One region of the Microbispora rosea genome, then DNA from elsewhere that is predicted to be linked to it. Evidence: riboswitches for the same ligand, from Rfam matches in the RefSeq annotation. Region 1 holds a riboswitch; each other region holds the start of a gene.
What was found. Region 1 has a riboswitch for cyclic di-AMP ahead of ACIBK1_RS15855 (glycoside hydrolase family 25 protein). Riboswitches for the same ligand answer to the same signal wherever they lie in the genome.
Positions count from the first base shown of each region.

Region 2: another riboswitch for cyclic di-AMP. It lies ahead of ACIBK1_RS26375 (C40 family peptidase); the one in region 1 lies ahead of ACIBK1_RS15855 (glycoside hydrolase family 25 protein).
Region 3: another riboswitch for cyclic di-AMP. It lies ahead of ACIBK1_RS00835 (C40 family peptidase); the one in region 1 lies ahead of ACIBK1_RS15855 (glycoside hydrolase family 25 protein).

Region 1 covers NZ_JBITJO010000003.1:784,862-792,633, reverse strand. Annotated here, with positions in the region: gene secD (protein translocase subunit SecD) at 1-1,407, shown strand, start outside; gene ACIBK1_RS15855 (glycoside hydrolase family 25 protein) at 1,469-2,191, opposite strand; cyclic di-AMP (ydaO/yuaA leader) riboswitch at 2,204-2,348, opposite strand; gene ACIBK1_RS15850 (flavin reductase family protein) at 2,867-3,439, shown strand; gene ACIBK1_RS15845 (DUF222 domain-containing protein) at 3,931-6,462, shown strand; gene ACIBK1_RS15840 (IclR family transcriptional regulator) at 6,486-7,376, opposite strand; gene ACIBK1_RS15835 (alpha/beta hydrolase) at 7,753-7,772, shown strand, end outside.
Region 2 covers NZ_JBITJO010000006.1:333,326-341,097, reverse strand. Annotated here, with positions in the region: gene ACIBK1_RS26395 (DEDD exonuclease domain-containing protein) at 1-1,025, opposite strand, end outside; gene ACIBK1_RS26390 (GNAT family N-acetyltransferase) at 1,086-1,667, opposite strand; gene ACIBK1_RS26385 (NYN domain-containing protein) at 1,992-3,308, shown strand; gene ACIBK1_RS26380 (C40 family peptidase) at 3,457-4,419, shown strand; cyclic di-AMP (ydaO/yuaA leader) riboswitch at 4,738-4,892, shown strand; gene ACIBK1_RS26375 (C40 family peptidase) at 4,967-5,548, shown strand; gene ACIBK1_RS26370 (hypothetical protein) at 5,652-6,569, shown strand; gene ACIBK1_RS26365 (glycosyltransferase family 4 protein) at 6,669-7,772, shown strand, end outside.
Region 3 covers NZ_JBITJO010000001.1:177,204-184,975, forward strand. Annotated here, with positions in the region: gene ACIBK1_RS00820 (histone-like nucleoid-structuring protein Lsr2) at 1-273, opposite strand, end outside; gene ACIBK1_RS00825 (RDD family protein) at 1,568-2,983, opposite strand; gene ACIBK1_RS00830 (amino-acid N-acetyltransferase) at 3,130-3,681, opposite strand; cyclic di-AMP (ydaO/yuaA leader) riboswitch at 4,074-4,226, shown strand; gene ACIBK1_RS00835 (C40 family peptidase) at 4,293-5,336, shown strand; gene ACIBK1_RS00840 (helix-turn-helix domain-containing protein) at 5,387-5,635, opposite strand; gene ACIBK1_RS00845 (NADP-dependent oxidoreductase) at 5,959-6,882, shown strand; gene lysS (lysine--tRNA ligase) at 6,964-7,772, opposite strand, start outside.

The DNA.
Region 1 (7,772 bases):
GTGTTCATCGGCGTCGTCTACCGGCTGGTGGGCGTGCTGGCCGCGGTCGCGCTCGCCTGCTACGGCCTGATCTCGTACGCCGGGCTCGTGGCCATGGGTGCCACGCTCACACTGCCCGGCCTGGCCGGGTTCGTCCTGGCCATCGGCATGGCCGTGGACGCCAACGTGCTGGTCTTCGAACGGGCCAGGGAGGAGTACGGCGAGGCGCCCCGCCGGGGTCTCAAGGCGGCTCTCGAACGCGGCTTCAAGAACGCCTGGAGCGCGATCGCCGACTCCAACATCACCACCCTGCTCGCCGCCGGGCTGCTGTTCTGGCTGGCCTCGGGGCCGGTGAAGGGCTTCGGCGTGACGCTGGCCATCGGCGTGCTGGCCTCGCTGGTGTCGGCGATGCTGATCACCCGGGTGCTCGCCGCCGCCCTGATCGCGAGGATCGGCCCGCGGGCGTCCGGCATCGGCTCGATCGGCCGGGTCAGGACCTGGCTGACCCGGCGCGGGCCGGACCTGATGCGCGGCAGGCGGCTGTGGCTCGCCGTCGCGGCCGGGCTGCTCGTGCTCGCGGGGGCGGGGCTGGTCACCCGCGGCCTGAACTACGGCGTCGAGTTCACCGGAGGCCGGATCGTGGAGTTCGGCACGAGCCGGCCGGTCGACGTCGCGGCGGCGAGGCAGGCGGTGGCGGACGCCGGGTTCCCCTCCGCCGTCGTCCAGAGGTCGGACGACGCGATCTCGGTGCGCACCGGGCAGATCAGCGCCGACGACGTGGTGCGCGTGGAGCAGGCGCTTGACCGGAGCGTGGGTGAGGTCACCAAGCACCGCGACGAGCTCATCGGTCCGAGCCTGGGTGAGGAGCTGCGCCGCAACGCGCTCATCGCGCTCGCCGTCGCGCTCGCCGCGCAGCTCGTCTACCTGGCGTTCCGGTTCCGGTGGACGTTCGGCACGGCGGCCGTGGCGGCCCTGTTCGTGGACGCGGCCGTCGTCGTCGGCACGTTCGCCTGGCTGGGCAAGCCGATCGACGGGGTGTTCCTGGCCGCGATGCTCACGATCATCGGTTACTCGGTCAACGACAAGGTCGTGCTGTTCGACCGGGTGCGCGAGCTGTGGCCGCTGCGGCGCCGGGAGCCGTTCGGCCGGGTGGTGAACGCCGCGATCCTGCAGACCGTGCCGCGCACGGTGAACACCGGGCTCGGGGCGCTGTTCATCCTGGCGGCTTTGGCGGTGTTCGGCGGCGACTCGCTGCGTGACTTCGCCGTCGCCCTGCTGATCGGCATCGTCGTGGGGACGCTGTCGTCGTCGTTCGTGGCCGGGCCGGTGGCGATCGCGCTGGAGCGGCGGTCCGGCCAGCCGCCGCCGGCTCCCGCCGCGCCGCGTGCGAGGCCCGCGCGGCGTGACGGCTCCGGCGCGGTGGTCTGACCGAGCCGGTCGACCGGCCTCGGCCCCGGGGCGGGGACGCCCCGCCCCGGGGCCCGTTCGGCTACGGCCGGCCGAGCGCGCGCAGCTGGGCGGGCGTCAGCGCGGAGACGTTCTGGTCGATGGGCGTGTCGGTGTACTGGTGGATCGCCCAGGACTTCCAGTCGGCGGGCGGCGTGATGTCGCCCGGCGCCTTGCTGTAGTGGGCCACCCACAGGGGGTACTGGCCGAGGCCGCGGCCGTACTTGTTCGCGAAGTTCCAGCCGCTGTAGAACATCGGCCTGGTGCCGGTCTTGGCCGTCACGTACTCCAGCCAGGTCTTGGCCCACCTGTTGACCTGCTCGACGGACTCGCCGTCGGCGGTCTCCAGGTCGAGGACCAGGATGTCGCCGGGCTTGTGCGGCTGCGAGTTCACCACACTGAGGAAGTGGTCGGCCTCGGCGATGGGGTCGTTGGAGGGATGGCCGTAGTGGTAGACGCCGCGGACGATGCCCTTCTTGGCCAGCTCCTGCCAGTGCCGGGGGAAGGACGAGTCGACCCAGTCGGTCCCCTCGGTGGCCTTGATGAACCCGAACTGCGCGCGGCTGTTCATCCAGTCGTGGTCGGCCTCGTAGCCGGAGACGTCCTGGCCGTACGTGTGCGGGTTCGCGTACGCCGGGGCGGGCAGGGCGACGGCCGCCGTGACGGTGGCCGTGGCGGCCGAGACCGCGAGGGTCGCCGCAGCGAGGGCGGAGCGCAGGCGCCGGCGGGAGGGCCGGCCCCCGAGGGAGAGCCGATGGATGGACATGGCGGGGTTGACTCCTTGCTTCCATTCCGCCTACCGGGTTAGCTGACGGGTTCGGGCAGGAAGTGCCCTACGGGCGCATCTGGGGGCCTGCGCGCCGATTCACCCCGAGAGAGTGGGTCCCCGGCTCCACATGACGCGGATTCGGCGGCCGCGCGACCACCGCGCGGTCCGGGCAACGACACGGCAAGGGATACGACGGAGAATGTCGGCCGGTACCCATGCCGTGCGACCTAAAGGTACACACAGCACCAGAATGGTGTAAACAGGACAAAACCCGTCTTTACCTGCAGCGGGACGGCGACGCCCGGCCCGTGTCGATCAGCTCGATGCCGGGCACGACGTACTCGGTCGCGGCTCGTCCCGCGACAGCACCATGTCGTCGAGCAGGTGGCCGTAGTCGAGCTCGTGCACGCCCATCACCCGCCGCATCACCGGGGAGGACAGCCCCGCTCGACGTCCGCGCTCGTCCGCAATTCGGTGTCGCTAACTGGACAGATATCGCGAACAGGACGATCATCCCGATGAGTGAGGCCGGGGCGGGCCGGCAGGTGACCCGCTCGGACCGTAACCCCGCCCGTACGCGGCTTCCGTTGACCGGGATCCCCGTGCGATCCGCCCGTAAGGGGGTTTGTAAGTTCGTCACCTGAGGCACCGACACGTACGCGAGGTGAGTCCATGACCGCTGCACCCGCCGACCCCGAGTTCACCGAGGTGGCGCCGCCGACGCCGGCCGAGTTCCGGCGCGCGCTGGGCATGTTCGCGACCGGCGTTAGCGTGGTCACGGGCCTCGACGACGGGGAACCGGTGGGCTTCGCCTGCCAGTCGTTCGCCTCGGTGTCCCTCGAACCGCCGCTGATCCTGTTCTGTGCCGACCACAAGGGCCGCGCCTGGCCGCGGATCAAAAAGTCGGGCCGCTTCTGCGTGAACGTCCTCGGCGAGGATCAGATCGACATCTGCGGCCGATTCGGCTCCAGCAGAGGCGACAAGTTCGCTGGACTCGACTGGGACCTGTCGCGATGGGGCACTCCGGCGTTGCGGAAGGTGCTGCTGCGAGTCCACGGCGACGTGCGCGACGTGCACGTCGCCGGTGACCACGACGTGATCATCGGCCACGTGCGCGAGCTCGAACCCGTCGTCACCGAGCAGCGCCCGATGCTGTTCTTCCGCGGCCGGTTCGGAGTGGAGCAGGACGACCAGGCCGCCGCCCTCGGTCCCAATCTGTGGGGCTGGGGCGACCACTGGGGGTGAGCACCGACCTCCCCCTGCCGCGGCCCCTTCCGGTGATCCGGCCGTCCGAGTGCGCGGGGCGACCCGGCGAATTCGCAGCCTTCTGGTCGACGCCCTAACCACCGGGGTTGATTTCGAGGAGGCACAGTCCTTCTCGCCGCAGGACACGATTCCCGAGCTCACCGTCGCCGTACAGGGCGATCGACGGCGCGCCCCGGCACCATCCGGACATCGACAACGATGACGTCAAAGCCGCGACCGCACGGCTGACCCCTCTCTGCGCCACCTATAAGTGGAGTTGCTGCTGGCAGGATTGCCCCTTCCTGCGCGTACCCGGCGCGTCGTTGCCGTCGCGACCGCCCCGGATGCATGCACCAGCACCGCCAGAACCGGGCCCTGACCTGCCTATCTCCTCCCACCTGTAACTCCAGCTAATCGCTTCGTCGCGTTGCTCGACGACCTGGAGCAATGAGAGAATTCATACAGACTTTCGAATTTCCCGAGGAGGTGTGATGGATCTGTTCGACTCTCATCCTGACCGCCTTCGTCGTTCGAATAGTTCCGACGACTGGTGGGACCGGTTGACCGCCGACTCGCCGTTGTGGTCTGCCGATGGCTCATCCGCCCGCGAGTACTTCCCGATCGCCGACCTCCAGCCGCCGCAGCACACGAGCGCGCACACGAGCGACGGCACGCCCGGCACCGGGAGCCCAGGCAGCCTGGGTGCCGATGGCCTTGGTGTCGATGGTGGTGGCGGCGCGGGTGCCGCCGATGCGGGTGGTCGTCCGCGCGCTCGGTCGTCGTGGGTGCTGGTGGGGTCTGTTCGTGAGTCGGCGCAGGCGTTGGCGTTGGCGCCGCTTCCGGAGGATGCGGATGTCTGCCTGGCTGAGGCGGAGGATTTGCTGTTCGCGCGGGATCGGATCACCTGCGCAATTGCCGATCGGGTGGGCCGGGTCCATCGGGCGGGGCAGGTCAAGCAGCATGGGCATGCCTCCACCCGCAGCTGGCTGCGCACCGCCGCCGGGATGAGCGTCGGCGGAGCCAGCCGCCTGCTGACGTTGGCGGTGGAGCTGGCGCGTCTGCCCCGGGTGCGGGAGAAGTTCGCCGCCGGCCAGTTGGCGGCAGGGGTGGTGGAAGCGATCTGCACCGCCACCGCGAACCTGTCCGACGAGCACGCCGGTCTGGCCGAGCCGATCCTGCTGGAGCTCGCAACCAAAGCAGGCGCGGCGGAGGTGGCCAAGGCCGGGCGTTACCTGCGTGCCGTGCTGGACCCTGATGGGGAGGACCGCGACGAGCGGGCCGACTACGGGCGGCGGTTCCTGCGGGTGCGCCCCGGGCGGGGCGGCGGCCTGGAAGGGGAGTTCTCCCTCCCCCGCGAAGCGGCAGCCCGGCTACGCGCCCTGCTCGACGCCTACGCCAAACCCCGCGCGGAAGGCGATGACCGGCCACTGAGCGTGCGCCAGGCCGATGCCTTCATCGCCCTGCTGGAACAGAAGATCGCCACCGAACTCCTGGTCCTCGTCAACGCCGAATCCCTCCCCACCGACCCCACCACCGACCCCCACCCTGCCGACTCCGACCCCGCCGCCGACGACGCCAGCGGCTCTGCCCCCAGCGAGGCCGCCACCACCGACCCCGCCGCCACCACCGACCACCCCGCGGACCCTGACCATGCCGAAAGCACTGACGACACCAACGAGGCCGACGACGCCGTCCCCGGCGCGACGGGGGACCCCGGTAACGCGGGCGGTGCCGACGGAGCGACGGACTCCGGTGCGGGGAGCGACGCCGGAGCCGATGGAGCCGCACACGCCGATGCCGGAAACGCCGACCGCGCCACCACCGGTCCCCGCGATAAGGAGTCCCGCCACCCAGGCCCCGACGAGCACGGGGCAGGTGAGCACGGAACCTACGAGCGCGGGACCGATAGGCGCGCACCCCGTGAGCGCGGGACTTGTGAGTGCGGCACTGGTGAGCAGCGGGCCGGTGAGCGCGAGCCGCACGACACCGCGAGCGCCACCTCTACCGAGGGCGACGACATCCCGCCGGTAGAGGGCGATGACTGCGACCGTGCCGCGGCACAGACCGGGGCAACGCACGCCAGGCGGCACGGGTCAGCATTGCCTGCTGACGGTGGCGGGCCTGCGCACGCAGCGCCTTCGAACACAACACCCTCGAACACAGCACTTTCCGGCACAGCGTCCTCGCACGCAGCACCTTCCGGCACAGCGCCTGCCCAGGCAGCGCAGCCCGATCCTCCTCCCGAGGACGCCTTCGCACGTCGCACCCACGCCGGGCATCAGCCTGCGGGGGACTGCCGGGATGCGCAGACCACGCCTGAGGACCACAGCGACGTGCGCTGCGGCCAGTACCGCCACGACCAGGGCCGCGAGGAGCAGGGCTGCGAGGAGCAAGGCCGGGCTCGGCAAGACGCGGCGGACGGCCAGGGCGCGTGCCGGTGCGGCGGCGCGGCGAGGTGCGCGTTTGCGACGCAGGCACCGGGGACGGGGCAGGGAGCGTCACCTGGGCCGCCGCCCGGGACGCCGGGGGCACTGTTAGGGACGCCGCCGGGGGCACTGTTCAGGACGCCGCCGGGGGCACTGTTCGAGACGGCGCCCGGGACGTTGCTGGGGACGGTGCCGGGGTTGTTGCTGGCGACCGGGCAGATGCTGCCCGTCACCAGCGTGCACCGCCTCGCCCGCACCTCGACTCTCGTGCGGCTGGTCATGGACGCCGAAGGACAAGTGCTCGACATGGGCCGCAAGGTCCGCCTGGCCACCCCCGCCCAACGACGAGCCATCTTCGCCCGGTATGCCACCTGCTGGATCGACGGCTGCCCGCTCCCCGCCACGATGTGCCAGATCGATCATGCCGACAACTGGAGCACCGGCGGACTCACCGACCTGAAACTCCTCGGCCCGGCCTGTCAGTTCCACAACCGCGACCGCTACCAGCACCCTCAGCGCTACACCCGCCGCCAAACCGGCACCGACCGCTGGACCTTCACCTACGAGCGGCCCCGGCCCGGGCGGCTGCGGATCTGATCGTGTTCAGGTCGAACGTGCCCTCAGAGCCAATCGCCGTTCTGGCCGACGGCCAGCAGGGGGTTCATGGTTCCCGGGGACCAGGTGCGGTCCGGCACGCGGTGGACGGCCCGGGATCTGCGCTGGGAATCCAGGTCGGGGAAGAGGGCGAGCGAGACCTGCCGCGCGGCGTCGACCACGAGCGGGGCCACCTTCTCCAGCGCCGTGCGGACGTCGCCCACCAGGGAGATGCCGGCCACCGGCCCTTCGTGGCCGCGAACGGCCGCGGCGACGCAGGAGATGTGGGGGAAGCACTCCCCCCGCTCGAAGGCGAGACCGCGGCGCCGCCGGATGCGGTTGAGCTCCTGGTGCAACGTGCCAATGTCGCCGATGGTCCGGCTGGTCAGACGGCTGATGTGCCCGTCGATGAGCGCCTCGACCTGCTCGGGCTCCATCCAGGCGAGGATCGCCTTGCCGAGCGCGGTGCAGTGGGCCGGAGCCCGGCCGCCGACACGGGACGGCACCGACAGGGCGAACCGGCCGCCGACCTTGTCGAGGTAGAACACCTCGGCGCCGTCGAGCACGGCGAGGTGGACGACCATACCGGTCCGGATCTGCAGGTTGTGGAGCAGCGGCGCGGCGGCCTCCCGGATCTCGTCGTGGCTGCCGTCCCGGCCGCCGAGCCGGAGCGCCCGCCTGCCCAGGCTGTAGCCGAACGGCGTGTGGTCCAGCCAGTTCAGTCGTACGAGCTGGTCGAGGATGCGATGAGCCGTCGAGCGCGGGAGGTGGGTGCAGCGCACCACGTCCTCAAGCGTGAGACGGGTGGAGCGACCGGGGAACGCGTCCATGATGAGCGTCATCCGTTCGACCATCGACGGCGGCGGCTCTCGTCGAGCGGGCGCCGTCGCCTCCCGCTCGGCACGGAGAGCGGTCATCGCACCTCCCCAAAAACTGAAATTGATTCTTGCTTCGGAATGTAGCAACGCATCACAGCCCTGAGAAGAGGACGAAGAGACAGCCCGTCCTGCTGCCTTCTGTCCGGTCCTGCCCGATGATCGGGCTCCTCCCCGACTCTCCTTCGTTCACCCACGGTTGACTGCGCAGGAGAGTCAATGAGCGCCGAACGGGAACCGTGGCTCGCCATCGACCCGCTGGTCGCCATCGCCACGGCCCTGCTCCCGCGCTGGGGACAGAGGCGGCCTTGGGCGGGGGTGTGACCGGGACGTCCCCCACCCGCGGCGTGACCAGTTCGTGACCTTGATAGCCTGCCTGCTCCGTAGGCCATCGGACGCTGCATGGATCGGGGACCTGATGGGGGAAAGACAGCGGCT
Region 2 (7,772 bases), on a different contig from region 1:
GTGCGGCTGCTGCCGAACGGGCCGAGGTAGGCCGCGCCGTCGTCCTTCACCTCGCGCACGACGCTGAGCCGTGGGAACGCCTCGTCGGTCAGCTTGAGCCAGACCGCCCGCTCAGGGAAGCGGGACCGCCTGTTGTAGCGGGGCTTGGTGGCTCCGATCATCCGCAGCTCGCGGATCTCCGCCTCCAGCGCGGTGGCGCAGACGATCGTCCTGACCCGCTCGGCGATGCCGACCATCTCGCGGATGCGGGAGCGCGTCTCGCTCGCGGTGAAGTAGCTGCGCACGCGGTTGCGCAGGTTGGAGCTCTTGCCGATGTAGAGCGCCTCACCCTTGAGGTCCTCGAAGATGTAGACGCCGGGCGCGCCGGGCACCCCCTCGGCGAGGTGGCGCTTGCGCTGCTGCTCCGGGGTGGGCGCGCGCACGAAGCCGCGCAGGTCTTCCAGCGTGTGCACGCCGAGCGACCCGACCCGCGCGATGAGGCCGTGCAGCACGTCGACCGTGGCCTTCGCGTCGGCCAGCGCCCGGTGGCAGGGCTCGGTGGAGCTGCGGAAGACCCGCGCGAGGGTGGCCAGCTTGCAGTTGGGGGTCTCGTCGCGGGTGAGCACGCGGCGCGCGAGGTCGGCCGTGTCCACCACGGGGTTGGCCGGGGGCGGATAGCCGTTGACCTGGCACGCCGCCTTCAGGAACGACATGTCGAACGGCGCGTTGTGCGCCACCAGCGCGGCGCCGGCGACGAACTCCAGAAAGCTCGGCAGCACCTCGGAGAACTTCGGCGCGGCCACGACCATCGCGTCGGTGATGCCGGTCAGCACGGAGATGAACGGCGGGATCGGGCCGCCGGGGTCGACCAGTGTGGCGAACTCGCCGATCACCTCGCCGCCGCGTACCTTCACCGCGCCGATCTCCGTGATGGCGTGCTCCGCGGCCGACCCGCCGGTGGTCTCCAGGTCGAAGACGACGAACGTCACCTCCCGCAGGGGAGTGCCGAGCTCGTCCAGCGTGCCCTGTACCGCATCCACGCCCATGACCATAGAAGTCCCGACCGACAATTGCCGCCCCCGCCCCAGGCGAAGGCAAAGCGACGGTCAGGCCGGCGGCTGCGCGCCGACCGCTCCCGCGTGCCATTCGCGCGCCAGCATCGCGTAGATCAGCTCGTCGCTCCACGCGCCGGCGAAGAACTCGTTCTCCACCAGGTGGGCCTCCTTGCGCATGCCGAGCCGCTCCATGAGGCGGGCGGAGGCGGTGTTGCGCGCGTCGCAGTTGCCGTGCACGCGATGCAGCCCGAGACCCTCGAATGCGATGCGGAGGACCTCGCGGGCCGCCTCGGTGGCCAGCCCGCGGCCCTGGTACGCCGGGTTGAAGACGAAGCCGATCTCGCCCTGGCGGTGCTCCCGGCTGCGCAGGAACAACGTGAGGTCCCCGATCACGGGCCCGCCGCCGGCCGACTCGGCGGCCACGCACAGCATGTCGCCGCCCTCTCCGAGCGACGCGCAGGCGATCTTCCGATCGAGCGCGGCCTTCGTCTCCTCCCGCGTGCGGGCGTCCCAGTAGAGGTATCTGGCGACCTCGGGCAGGGAGTGGAAGGCGTGCAGGTCGTCGAGGTCGGTCTCGGTGAAGGGGCGCAGGACCAGCCGGGGGGTCGTGATCGGATACGGCGGCGTGAACACGCCGCCAAGCGTACGGCCAGGGACCGGGCGCCCCATCGAGGGGTTGTGCCGCGCCCGGGCCGCCGGTGCGGGACGCCGTGACAGATCATGAACGCGACATGGACACGGTGCGACGGCCGTACCCTTGAAAGAAGACAGGAACAAGGGAGTGTCTCGCAGATCTTGCCGTGTGATGGCGGTCCGGTGGGCGCGCCGTGAGGCCCACGCCTCGCGGACGGCGGGCATCGGGACGTTCTCGCACTCGGGGGCGACAGCACCGCGAGGCGCCGCCGGGGCGACCGCAGTGGGCAGCAGATCCGTAGGACACGGCCGAGGAGCGACGAGATGAGTTCAGCCGGAGAAGGCCTGTCTCGTCCGTTGCCCGAGCAGGTGCGTTTACAGGTGGTGGAGGTCGCGGCGCAGGTGCTGGGCTCGATGCCCGCCGCGGCCGTGCCGCCGCCGTTGCGCAACATCGCCAAGTTCGACCCGCGCAAGCGCGCCCGTCTGGGCAGCGCGCCCATCGCGGCCCAGCTGGAGAACGACAAGGAGTTCCGCGAGCGGGTGGCCGAGGCGGTGGAGGTCGCCTGGCCCGAGCTGGTGGGGAGCCTGGCCGAGGGCACGGTGCCCCCCGCGGCCGAGCCGGTGCTGGTCGCGGCGGCGGCGTACCTGACCCGCCCGCCCGGCTGGCCGGACCTGGTCGAGCAGGCGCGGACCGACCTGGAGCAGGCCGCCGCCGCGGGCACCCAGCGGGAGCAGGCGGAGACGCGGCTGCGCGAGCAGCTCGCGGCGCAGCGCGCCTCCGCCAAGGAGGAGATCGACCGGGTGCGCGAGCAGCTCAAGGCGGCCCGCGCGGAGAACTCCGACCTGCGGCGCAAGCTGCACGACGCCCGCGAGCGGGTCAGGGCCGCCGAGGCCAGGGCGGCCGAGCTGGAGGCCGAGACGGCCGAGGCGCGGACCAGGGCCGCGAGCGCCAACGGCGCGGCCGAGACCGAGGTGCGCCGGCTCAGGGAGCGCCTGGCGGACGCCGAGCGCCAGCTGGAGGCCAGCCGCAGGGCCGCCCGCGAGGGCCGCAGCGTCGAGGACGCCCGGGTGCGGGTGCTGCTGGACGCGCTCCAGGACGCCGCCTCCGGGCTGCGCAAGGAGCTCGGGCTGCCCACGACGATCACCAGGCCGGCCGACCACGTGAACGCGGTGCAGCCCGGCGAGCCGGGCGTGACGGCCGTTCCCGCGCGGGCGCTGGCCAACGACGACCCGCAGCTCCTCGACCAGCTCCTGGCCATCCCTCATCTGCATCTGATCGTCGACGGCTACAACGTGACCAAGACCGGCTACCCGTCGCTGACCCTCGCCGACCAGCGGGCCCGGCTGCTGACCGGGCTCGGCGGGCTCGCCGTGCAGACGCGGGCGGAGGTGACGTGCGTGTTCGACGGCGCCGAGCTGAACGGGCCGGTCCAGGTCTCCGCGCCGCGTGGGGTGCGGGTGAGGTTCAGCGCGCCCGGGGAGATCGCCGACGACCTCATCCGCGCACTGGTGCGGGCGGAGCCGCCCGGGCGGGCCATCGCCGTGGTCTCCTCCGACAGGGAGGTGGCCGAGTCGGTGCGCCGCATGGGCGCCCGGCCGGTGCCCTCGCTCCTGCTGCTGCGCCGTCTCGGCCGCGGCTGAGCCGCCGCGCGCGCAGCCCGCGACGGCGTCGTCACCAAGGGTGATGACTGCCGCGAATACCTGCGAATAGGTTGAAGCTTCAAGATCGCCTAGATAGAGTCGCGCCGCAGGTTCGTTGATCTAAGAGGTTGATCCTCAAGGGGGCTCAGTGCGAGGGCGTGTGCCGGTGGCCGCCGGTCTGGCCGCCGTGGTCCTGCTGACGCCGATGACGGGCGCGGAGGCGGATCCGAAGCCCACGGTCGCGCAGGCCAAGGCGAAGCTGAGCAAGCTCAACGAGCAGGCCGACAAGCTCGTGGACCGCTACAACGCGGCCAACGAGAAGTGGAAGAAGTCGCGGCAGAAGTACCTCGCGATCAACGAGGACTACAAGAAGCAGAACGTCCGGGTCGAGGCGCTGCGCTCCGGACTGGTCTCGATGGCCGTCAGCAGCTACCAGGTCGGCGAGATGGGGTCGTGGGGCGGCGTCTTCTACAGCTCCAACCCCGATGCCATGCTCAGCGGCCTCGCCACGCTCAACCACATGTCGGCCGAGCGGGCCGGGCGCCTCAGGGAGTACGAGGGCGCCATCAAGGACCTCAAGGACCGCCGCGACCAGAGCAAGGTGGTCTACAAAGAGGCCGCCGACGTCAAGGACGAGCTGGCCGGCGAGAAGGAGAAGGTCGACAAGCTCGTCCGGGAGCAGATGAAGCTGCTGCGCTCGCTCGGGACGTTCAACCCCGGCAACCCCAACAGCGCCGGCGTCGTCTACACCGGGCCGGCGTCCGGCAACGCGCTGGAAGCCCTCCAGTTCGCCTACAAGCAGGTCGGCAAGCCCTATCGCTACGGGGGCACCGGACCGGGCGCCTGGGACTGCTCCGGGCTCGTGCAGGCCGCGTGGGCGGCGGCGGGCGTGCGGCTGCCCCGGACCAGCTACGAGCAGTGGGCCTGGGGTGCGAGCCGCAGGGTCTCGCTGGACGAGCTCCAGCCGGGCGACCTGCTCTGGCACGCCGGATACGGACACGTCGGCATCTACGCCGGCGACGGCAAGGTCGTCCACGCCCCGCAGACCGGCGATGTTGTGAAGATTGTCTCACTCGCGGAGTATCACGCGATCGGAGCTGTGCGCCCCTGAGGGGTTGGCCACCTCTGTGACGGTGTGTGGTTTTCGGGGCTCTTGTGACCGCATTCAGCCCTTGTTGCGCAGATTGTGAGCAGAGTCACACTTAGCCCTCTCGCGAGGTGGGTAAGCTGCGATTTCTTCTCCGCGGCCTTCGTTATCCGATCTTTATCCGGCGGGCGGGCTTTGCCGAACGCCGCGAGTCCTCGGTAGCTTCTGGGCCGCGGCGAGCACGCCTCGCCGCGGCGCGTCCCGGTCCGGCCGGCCGGGCCGCGCAGTCATCCACCGGCATCGGCGTCCTCCAACACCCTCCCCCTCGCGGGATCCCCCGGCGCCGATGACCAGCCGAGTCCGTGCAGTCAGGAGGCACGGAGCCGGGGAACCATCGACCTTCACGCGAAGGTCCGGGGTGAATCGGCGCATCGCGCGCCGTAGGGCGACTTCCCCGCCCGAACCCGTCAGCTAACCCGGTAGGCGTGAGCGGAAGACCCGAGGAGAGATCCTGTCTACCACCCCCGCTAGTCTGTCCCGTCTTGCCCGAATTGCCGTTGGTGGTGCCGCGTTGACGGCATCCGTAGGGGTCGCCGGAGCACATCCGGCGGCGGCCGATACGGCGGCCGACACGGTGACGGTCACGGTCGTCAAGACGGCCACAGCGACGAAGACGGCCACGAACACGAGCGACGGGAACAGCGCGAAAACCGCCGCCCGCAAGGCCGCCGCGAAGAAGCGGACCAAGAAGCACACCGCCAAGCGGAAGATCAGCAGGACCTCGCTCCAGCGGGCCAAGGCCCGGCGCGCGGTGAAGACCGCCGAGAAGCAGATCGGCGACCCTTACCGCTACGGAGCCACGGGACCGGGCGCGTTCGACTGCTCGGGCCTGGTCCAGTACGCCTGGCGCAAGGCGGGCGTACGGCTGCCGCGCACGACGTGGTCCATCCGCGGCGCGGTCAGGACGAAGGTGTCCTGGGGGCACTTCGAGCCCGGTGACCTCATCTTCACCAGCGGCGGCGGCCACGTCGGCATGTACGTCGGGCACGGCAAGATGATCCACGCTCCGCACACCGGCACGCGGGTCAGGATCGACAAGCTGGACGCCTATCGGAAGAGCACCTTCGTGGGTGCCGTCCGTCCGGGCGTCTGACGGGCGCCGGTCACCAGCCCCCTCGACCGGCGCCGTCCCTACGGCCCCGTCCATCTCGCCGAGGTGGACGGGGCCGTGACATGTGCTGGCTACCATGCACGGCGTGACTGTCACGAGCGGCGTGCCCGGGGGCGGCCTGCGGAGCGTGCGCGCCGGGACCGACCGGTGCCGGCTCGAAGCCGCGCCCCACGGGGTCCCTCCCCGCCGGGTCGCGGTCGTGGCCGTCGCGCTGGCCGCGCTGCTGGCCGGGCTCGCCGCCGCGGCGCCGCCCGACCCGCTGCGCGCCCTGCGGCTGGACGCCCGCGCCGCCGTGCGCGAGCATCCGGGCATGTGGACCGGCGCCTCCGTCGCCCGCGGCGAGCGCGCCGTCGTCGTCGGGTCGCCCCGGCCGCTGGTCGCCGAGGTCGCCGCACTGGCCGATCGCGCGGGCCGCACGGTCACGAGGATCTGGGGCGGGCGCGGCGGCGCGGTGGTCCTCGTGCCGCGCACCGAGGAGCAGGCCGCCGTGCTGGCGACGCCGGCGAAGGTGGACGGCCTGGCGGCGGTCGCCACCGGCGGCCGTGTGATCGTGCAGCCGGCCGCGTTCGCCCGCCTGTCCGCGACCGGCCGCCTGGTCGTCGTGACCCATGAGCTGACGCACGTCGCGACCTCCGGTCCTCGCGCGGTGCCGATGTGGCTCATGGAGGGCTTCGCCGACTACGTGGGCTACCTGGACAGCGGACTGCCGGTCCGTACGGTCGCCGCCGAGCTGGCCGCCGACGTGGCGGCGGGGAGGGCGGCGCTGGACGGCCTGCCCGGGCCCGCCGACTTCGCCGCCAGGCCCGCCCAGGCGTACGAGGAGGCGTGGCTCGCCTGCCGCTACATCGCGGCCCGCTTCGGCGAGCGGAGGCTGGTCGCCCTCTACCGCGCCGCGCTGCGCGAGGAGATCGGCGCCGCCCTCGGAGAACAGCTCGGGCTGACCGCCGACGGCCTGACCAGCGCCTGGCGGTCGTGGGCCCGCGAGCAGCTCGCCCGGCCCTGATCCCGATCTTCTTGGGACGACGGTGCGGCGGCGGCTGCGACAATGCGTTCTCGGGCGGCGCGGGCGGACCGTGCGATCACGCCGGCAGCGGGGGTGAGGATGACGAAGCGGACGCTGATCGTCACGAACGACTTCCCGCCCAGACCGGGCGGCATCCAGGCGTTCGTGCACGGCCTCGCCTCGCGCCGGCCGCCCGGCTCCGTGGTCGTGTACGCCCCGCGCTGGAAGGGATGCGAGGAGTTCGACTCCCGCCAGCCGTACGAGGTGGTCCGGCATCCCTCCTCGCTGATGCTGCCGACGCGCTCGGTGGCGAGAAGGGCGGCGGCGCTCGTGGAGGACGGCGCCACCGTCGTCTTCGGCGCGGCCGCGCCGCTGGGGCTGCTCGCTCCCGTCCTGCGCGCCGCCGGCGCGGGCCGGATCGTCATGCTCACCCACGGGCACGAGGCGTCGTGGGCCCGCCTGCCGGGCGCGCGCGCCCTGCTGCGCCGCATCGGCGCGGGGGCCGACGTGGTGACCTACCTCGGCGACTACACCCGCCGCCGGATCGCCCGGGTCGTGCCCGCCTCCAGGCTCGTACGGCTCGCGCCCGGCGTGGACACCGCCCTCTTCCATCCGGGGGCGGGCGGCGACCGGATCCGCGCGTCGCTCGGCCTGGGCGACCGGCCGGTGGTCGTGTGCGTCTCCCGGCTGGTGCCGCGCAAGGGCCAGGACGTGCTGCTGCGGGCCTGGCCGCTCGTTCTCCGGCGGGTTCCCGGCGCGGTCCTCCTCCTGGTCGGCGGCGGCCCCCTGCGGCGGTCACTGGAGAGGACGGCCGCCGGGGCCGGGCCGCGCGGCTCGGTGGTCGTCACCGGGTCCGTCCCCTGGGCGTCCCTCCCGGCCTACTACGACGCGGGCGACGTGTTCGCCATGCCCTGCCGCAGCAGGTTCGGCGGGCTCGACGTCGAGGGCCTCGGCATCGTCTACCTGGAGGCGTCGGCCACCGGGCTGCCCGTGGTCGCGGGCTCCTCCGGCGGCGCCCCCGACGCCGTACGGCACGGCGAGACGGGCCTGGTGGTCGACGGCACGTCGCACACGGCGGTGGCCGGCGCGCTGAGCGATCTGCTGGCCGACCCGGCCCGCGCCCGCGCGATGGGCGAGCGGGGCCGGGCCTGGATCGAGGAGGAGTGGCGCTGGGACCTCGTCGCGGCCCGGTTCGCCGCACTG
Region 3 (7,772 bases), on a different contig from region 1:
AGCCTTCGCCCAGGCACGGATCTCCGCGCTCTTCTCGCGCGTCATCGCTCGCTGGCCCCCGCCGCCCGCACCACGACGGCGCCCACGGGCCTGCCCGCTGTCCGCGCGCCGCGCGCCGGTGACGAAAGGCGACAGAGCCTCGCGAAGCCGCTTCGCGTTGCCGTCGCTCAGGTCAATCTCATATGACGTGCCGTCAATCGCGAAGGTGACCGTCTCATTGGCCTCGCCGCCATCGAGATCGTCGATGAGAATCACCTGCGTGTGCTTGGCCATCCGGCAATCCTTTCGCAGCCCATAGTTTGATTCGTCAGCCAAACATATACCCGGTTTCCCCTGGCTGACAATTCACGATTGCGGATTCTCAGGAACCTCTGAGTCCGGTGACTTCTCGAGTGGCTCCCGTGCCGTGCGGAGGCCGGCCGCGTCGGAACGTACCAACTTTACGATGCCGTAGACGACCGCGCCGGCGACGACCACGGAAGGTATCAAGGCGGACAATACCTCTGTCATTCTGCCTCGCTCGTGCCGGGGGTGTCATTAGGTGCACCCGAGGGAATTCGAGGACGTGGCAAGGCTGCCGGCCTCTTGCCGGGCCGGGCGCCCTGATACGACCATAGCGCCGGGAGGGACCAGACGCGCCTTCCGGGGTGCCCCTGGAGGGCCGAGGTAATCCTCGTCTCTCCAGCGGCCTTACCGGATGCACTCGAAATCGTACCCAGAATGCCGACCTCGACGGTCACCGCTCCTGGCCGTCCCGTCGTTTCAGCCGCTTGCGCGCTTCCCCGGCGACGGCGGGCGGCGGGGACGCACACCCCCGAGTTCCGCCCGGCCCACGCCGTAGCCGCAGGTGAGCGGCGTGCCGATCGGGACGAACAGGCGCGGACGAACACGCGTGAAGCGGCAAACACCCCCTGCGGAAAAGGGCCGGACCGGGGGCGTACGGCCGTTGAAGAGCTCGGCTGAAACACGGAGCCGGCGTCACGACGGCCGGATCTTCACAAGGAGCCCGGCACCCTTCTCGTACGGCGCGCCATGCCTTGCGGGATATACGCGCAACCAGATCGTCGCAGCCTGGAAGCCTCGTAAAAAGAGAGGACCGGCCGGTTCCATCAAGATCACGAACGGGAGGTATGAAGATCGAAAAAAGGAGCGGAGGCACAATCACGCGGACGGCCGGGCCGGTCGTGGCATCGGAGTTTCCCACGACCAAACGATCCCCGCATTCCGCAGACGCCGCCTGCGGCCGGGTGGACGGGTGGGCACCGGAGAGTGCCATAAGAGCCTGTGCGGCTCCATACGGCCCCTTAAGCGCCCCTGACGGTTCCTTAAGCCGCCCGTGGGAGGATATGACCCCGGGGGTGGCTGGGGCGAGTCTTAAGGATTGGCGCCGGGGGCGGTCTCGCGGTCATTGGGCACCTCTCGGGACGGTGAACCCAAGCATCGCATGCCCGGGAGGGGCCGCAAGGATTTTCGTCACAGCCGGGCGAGCGCGCAGTGCGATCGAAGCCATAGCGAGCCATAGAAAAACGGGGCCGATGGTCCGTTCCATCGACCCCGTCCGTCGTCCTTACTTGACCTTGACCACCACAGTGTTGGCGACCTTGTCATGCAGCGCCTGATGCAGCGGCTTGTCCCACAACAGCCACAGCACGTTCAGAAGAGAGGCGAGGTTCGCGAGGTAGGTGATAACGGGAATCCACTGCAGGAACTCGAAAGCGTAGAGCACGCCGGCGCGCTTGAGCGCCGCGTCCTGGGGAAGCCCTCCCGCGTCGAGAGTGCCGCCGACCTGAACGACCTTGATGCCCATGAGTTTCTTGCCGAGCGTCTGCCCCTGCGCCCGCAGCATGAGGAATTCGTAGACGACCATGACGAGGCCGCCCAGGATCGCCGTGAGCAGTGACGCGAGGAAGTAACCGCTTCCGGGGTTGTAAACCCCGCTCGTAATGTCGACGCTCGGGTTGGTGACGATGATCCCCGTGATCACGAGCGTGATGATCGCAAGCGGAATGCCGACGATCACGCCGTCGATGATGCGGGCGACGAGACGCTGCCACCACTCCGCCAGCGGAGCCGGAGCGCCGGGCGGGATCGGGCCCTCGGGCGCGTACGGCTGGCCGTAGCCGGGCTGACCGTAGCCCTGCTGACCGTACTGCTGCTGACCGTAGCCCTGCGGGGGGCTCGGCTGGGCGTACTGCTGCTGCCCGTACTGATCCTGGCCGTACTGCTGCTGGCCCTGCTGAGCTCCGTAGCCCTGCTGGGGGTACTGCTGCTGCCCGTAACCGGGCTGCTGGCCGTAGCCCTGCTGCTGACCGTAGCCCTGCTGGGGGTTCTGCTGGCCGTACTGCTGCTGCTGGGCCTGCTGCCCGTAGCCCTGCTGGTGACCGTAGTCCTGGGGACCGGTCTGCTGGCCGTAGCCGCCCTGGGACGGCTGGCCGTACTGCTGCTGCCCGGCCTGCTGGGCGCCGTAGCCCTGCTGGGGGTTCTGCTGGGGGTTCTGCTGGCCGTACTGCTGCTGGGCCTGCTGAGCGCCATAGCCCTGCTGCGGGCCGGTCTGGCCATACCCCTGCTGGGCGTAACCCTGCTGCGGGCCGGTCTGGCCGTAGCCCTGCTGCCCGTAGCCCTGCTGGCCGTACTGCTGCTGCTGGGCCTGCTGAGCTCCGTAGCCCTGCTGCTGGGCGGCCTCCTGGCCGTAGCCCTGCTGCTGCGGGGTCTGCTGCGGGCCGGTCTGCCCGTAGCCCTGCTGGCCGTACTGCTGCGGCTGGCCCTGCTGGGCGCCATAGCCCTGCTGCTGGCCGTAGCCGCCCTGGGCGGGGTCGTAGCCGGGCGGCTGCTGCGGGCCCGTGTGCTGCCCGCGATAGCTGACCACCGTGACGTCGGGGTCGTATTCCTGGGATTGTCTGTCCGTGTTGTACCCGGGGTTCGATGGCGGCGGTGGCGTTCCGTCCGACTCGTCCTGGGGGTACGGCGGCTGTCCGGTGCTCACCGTGTCACCTCGTTTCGAAGACGCATGCGCCGCACGTAGTAGCACACGCTGATATTGCCAAAAGTAGCGACAGGTGTATCAACAGTCACCTTTGCAGCAGTCGACAAGCAGCGTCAAGATCGACGATCAATGCTCATCAATGGTGATCAATGGCGGTCGAGGTGCAGCAACATCCGGGTGTTCCCCAGCGTGTTCGGCTTGACGTGCTCCAGCTCGAGAAACTCGGCGACGCCCTCGTCGTACGACGCGAGCAGTTCCGCGTAGACCTCCTGGGAGACCGGAGTGCCCTGGAGGGGCCGGAAGCCGTGCCTGGCGAAGAACTCCACCGCGAACGTGAGGCAGAAGACCCTCCGCACGCCGAGGTCCCTTGCGGTCTCGATGAGCGCGGCGACGATCCGATGGCCGACGCCGCCGCCGCGTGACGCGGGGTCCACCGCGACGGTCCTGATCTCGGCCAGGTCCTCCCACAGCACGTGCAGCGCGCCGCAGCCGACGATCTGCCCGTCCGCCTCGGCCACCCAGAACTCCTGGACGTCCTCGTACAGCGTGACCGTGCTCTTCTTGAGCAGGCGGGGCCCGACACCCGAGTACGCGTCGACGAGGCGCCTGATCGCCCGGACGTCCGGTGTCCTGGCCCGGCGCACCGTCACGGCCGTGGCACCCGACTCACTGGGCGTCTGCGCGGCGACCTGCTCCATGACCGGTCAGCCTAGCCGGAGCGCGGCCGATCCCCTGCGGTAGGCCACCGGGCGTGCCCCGGGATAACGGTCATTCCCAAACGCCCCACCCGACATCAGAAATGACTCTGCGTAGCCATTCGGATGCGGACGGATGTGCGGTCGCGCTCCGAGGGGGTTGTCCAGGTTCGTCCCAGTTTTTTCAGCAGCCCGAGCAGCACACCCGAACACTCGGATCGCTCTAAACCCAGGTGAACACGGACGTATCACTACCGAACCCGTGACCCGACCGTGATCGTTTGGTTGTCAAACGTAGACGGGTTTCGGAGTTCTGGTTGAGCAAGAACTCGCTGTGCACTATCGTCCAGCGACGATGCCGGTCATCGTGAGCGCTCACGGAGACCGGGCGCCGAATCTTCGAAGCACCGAGTGCGAAGGGGAACCGGGGACCCAACTGCAGGATCAGGATCGGTTCGGTCTCAGATCGTCAAGGGGTGAATCCGCCAGGTAGGGCTACTCCGGCCCGAACCCGTCAGCTAACCCGGTAGGCGCTCAGCACTGCCCCGCCGTACGGCTCCGTCTCGACGACGGGCCCGCCGCGGGGCACACGTGGGAGAGGAGCTCGGTTGCGCATGCGTGGAGAGCGGCCGGCGGGCAGGCACGCCCGCGGCCGACGGTCCGGACCCGGCACGGCCGGTCCGGGTCCCATCCGCCGTCTGGCGTTCGTCGGCGTCGCGATCACCGCGATCACGTTCGGCGCCCCGGTGGTCCGCGCCACCGCCGACCCGAAGCCGAGCCTCAAGGAGCTCACGGCGCAGGTCGAGAGCCTCTACACCGAGATCGAGACGCTCAGCGAGCAGTACAACGGCGAGCGGGTGCGCTTGAAGGCGGCCGAGCGGTCCGCCGACCTCGCCAAGAAGAACCTCGCCAAGAGCGAGGCCGAGCTCGAGGTCCGCCGGCAGAAGGCGAGCGCCCTCGCGCAGCACTCCTACATGACCAACGGGCTCGGCAACGCGCTCGTGCTCATCGACAGCGACGCCGACCCCCGCCGCTACCTGGACCAGGCCTCCACGACGTACGCGCTGGAGCTGCAGCAGAGCCAGGAGGTCGCCGAGGTCACCAAGGCCATGGACGCCGCCGCACGGGCCAGGGAGAGTGCCTCCGCCCGGCAGGCCGAGGTCAAGAAGCTCCTCAGCGGCCTCGACTCGCGGCGCGACAAGATCACGAAGCTGATCAAGAAGACCGAGAGCAACCTCTACCGGCAGGTCTCCCAGACGATCGGCCGCGAGACGCGCGCGAGGACGGCGTTCCCCATCATCGGTGACGGCAAGGCCGCCCAGGCGGCGCGGTGGGCCCTCGGGCAGCAGCTCAAGCCGTACGTGTGGGGCGCCGAGGGGCCCGGCTCCTTCGACTGCTCCGGCCTGGTCATGGCGGCCTACCAGTCCGTCGGCATCAGCCTGCCCCACTACACCGGCGACCAGTGGACGGCGGGCACCCACATCCCCCGTGACCAGCTCCGCCCCGGCGACCTGGTGTTCTTCTACTCCGACCTGCACCACGTGGGCATCTACATCGGCAACGGCTACATGATCCACGCGCCGCGCACCGGAGACGTCGTCCACATCGCGAAGATCGACGGACGGCCGTTCGCGGGAGCGGTGCGCGTCGCCGACTGAGCCCCTCCTCCACGGAGGGGCGTCGGTCCCTTTCTATGAAACGAACACGGTCAGATGAGGCGGCGGCGTGCCGCCCAGGCGACCGCCTCGATCGCGGTCGCCACGCCGATGCGGTCACAGATGCACCGCAGCCGGCGCCGCACGGTTCGGCCGCTGACGTCGAGACTGCGGCCCACCCGGTCTGCGGTCACACCCTTGGCCAGCTCCGCGAGGAGAAGCAGATCCTCTTCGGTGAGACCGGCACGCTCAAGGTCCGAGGCGAGATTCTCACCTCGGTAGACGACCTCGGGAACACCCATCGTCCGCCCTCCCCCACGACGATGATTCGTCGGCCCACCCTTCAGGGAAGGTAAACGCCTCGCGTGAAGGTCGTCAAGGTTGGGGAGTGTCTGACAGGGGCCGCCGGACGCTCCTAGGGGCCGGAGCGGCGGTCGTACGCCTGCCTGGCCGCCTCGACGTCGTCCATGTGGATCTCGGCCCAGCGCTTGATCGCTTCGAGCAGCGGCTTCCGAGTGGCCACCCCTCTTCCCTTCTCCTCCCCTACGCACTTCCAGGTGCCTTCTTACTGAAAGAGAGCGGATCTTCCTACGCTCCTTGCCACAGCGGAAGGAGAAAGAGGCTCATGAGAGCACTGGTAGCACAGGACGGAGCCGTACGGATCGTCGATGCGGCAGAGCCGGAGCCCGGGCCGGGGCAGGTGCGGATCAGGGTCGAGGCGGCGGCCGTGAACCCCGTCGACCTGGCCACGGCCGCGGGCGTCCTCGCCGACAACCGGCTCATGCCGCACCACGAGACGTACGCGCTCGGCTGGGACGTGGCGGGCGTGGTCGACCGGGCCGGGCCGGGCGTGACGGGCGTACGTCCGGGCGAGCGGGTCATCGGGCTGTCGGACCGGCTGACGGACCCGCTCAAGGCCCAGGCGGACCTGGTGGTGCTGGACAAGACGGCGGTGGCTCCCGCGCCCGCGGGAGTGGCCGCGCCCGAGGCGTCCACGTTGCCGCTGAACGCGCTCACCGCCCTTCAGGCGCTCGATCTCGCCGGGCTCGCCGAGGGCGAGACCCTGCTCGTCACGGGAGCGGCCGGCGGCGTCGGCGGCTATCTCGTGGAGCTGGCCGTGGCGCGGGGGCTCAGGGTCGCGGCGGTCGCCGCGCCCGGCGACGAGGCGCTGGTGCGGGGCTTCGGCGCGGAGTGGTTCGTCCCCAGGGACGCCGACCTGGCGGCGGCCGTCAGGGCCGTCGTTCCCGGCGGCGTGCACGGCCTGGTGGACGCGGCGGTCGTCGGACTGCCCGCGCTGGACGCCGTGCGCAACGGGGGCGCGTTCGTCGCCGTCACCGCCGGACAGGCCCCCGTCCCGCTGCGCGGCATCCGGGTCTCGACGGTGTTCATCCGCGCGGACGCGGCCCAGCTGCGGGAGGTCGCGAAGCTGGCCGAGGCGGGGCGGCTGAGCCTGCGGGTCGCCGGCACCTACCCGCTGGACCGGGCGGCCGAGGCGTACGAACGCCTGCGGAAGGGCGGCCTGCGCGGCCGGCTGGTCCTGCTGCCCTGAATCTCCCGGTTTACCTGGGCAGGCACGCCGCGGGCCGGACGGCCATGCCGTCCGGCCCGCGTACAGAAGATCACACAGCGATCAGGCGCGACCGAGCAGCTCGCGCACCCGGTCGCGGCCCACGGCCAGCAGCAGCGTGGGCAGCCGCGGGCCGGTGTCGCGGCCGACGAGCAGCCGGTAGAGCAGGGCGAAGAAGGCCCGCTGGGCCGCCTTCAGCTCGGGCGTGGCCGCCTTTGCGTCCATGTCGAGCCCGGCCTGCATCTTCGGCACGCCGTACACGAGCGTGGTCAGCCCGTCGAGCGACCAGTGCGCGTCGAGTCCCTCCGCCAGCAGGCGCAGCGACTCGCGGTCCTGCTCGCCGAGCGTGTCGAGCAGTTCCTTGTCGGGCGTCTCGCGCACCTGCGTGCGCTCCTCCGCCGGCACGTAGGTGTTCACCCAGTGCTGGGCGCGGTCGAGCCGCGGCCGCAGCTCGTCCAGCCCGGCGATCTCCGGGTCGAACGCGCGCAGGATGCGCAGCGTCTGCTCGTCGTGCCCGGTGGTGATGTCCACGACCGAGGCGAGCGTCCGGTAGGGCAGTCGCCGCGGCGTCTCCGGCAGGACCCGGGCGGCCGTGCTCGACGCCCGGCGGTAGGCGGCCTGGTCGGCCGGCAGCGCCGTGCCGTCCTGCACCTTCTTCGTCAGCGTGTCCCACTCGTCGTACATCCGCTGGATCTCCTGGTCGAAGGAGACCTTGAACGACTGGTTGGGACGGCGGCGGGCGTACAGCCAGCGCAGCAGCGCGGGCTCCATGATCGACAGAGCGTCGGCCGGGGTCGGCACGCCGCCCTTGGAGCTGCTCATCTTGGCCATGCCGCTGATGCCGACGAAGGCGTACATCGGCCCGATCGGCT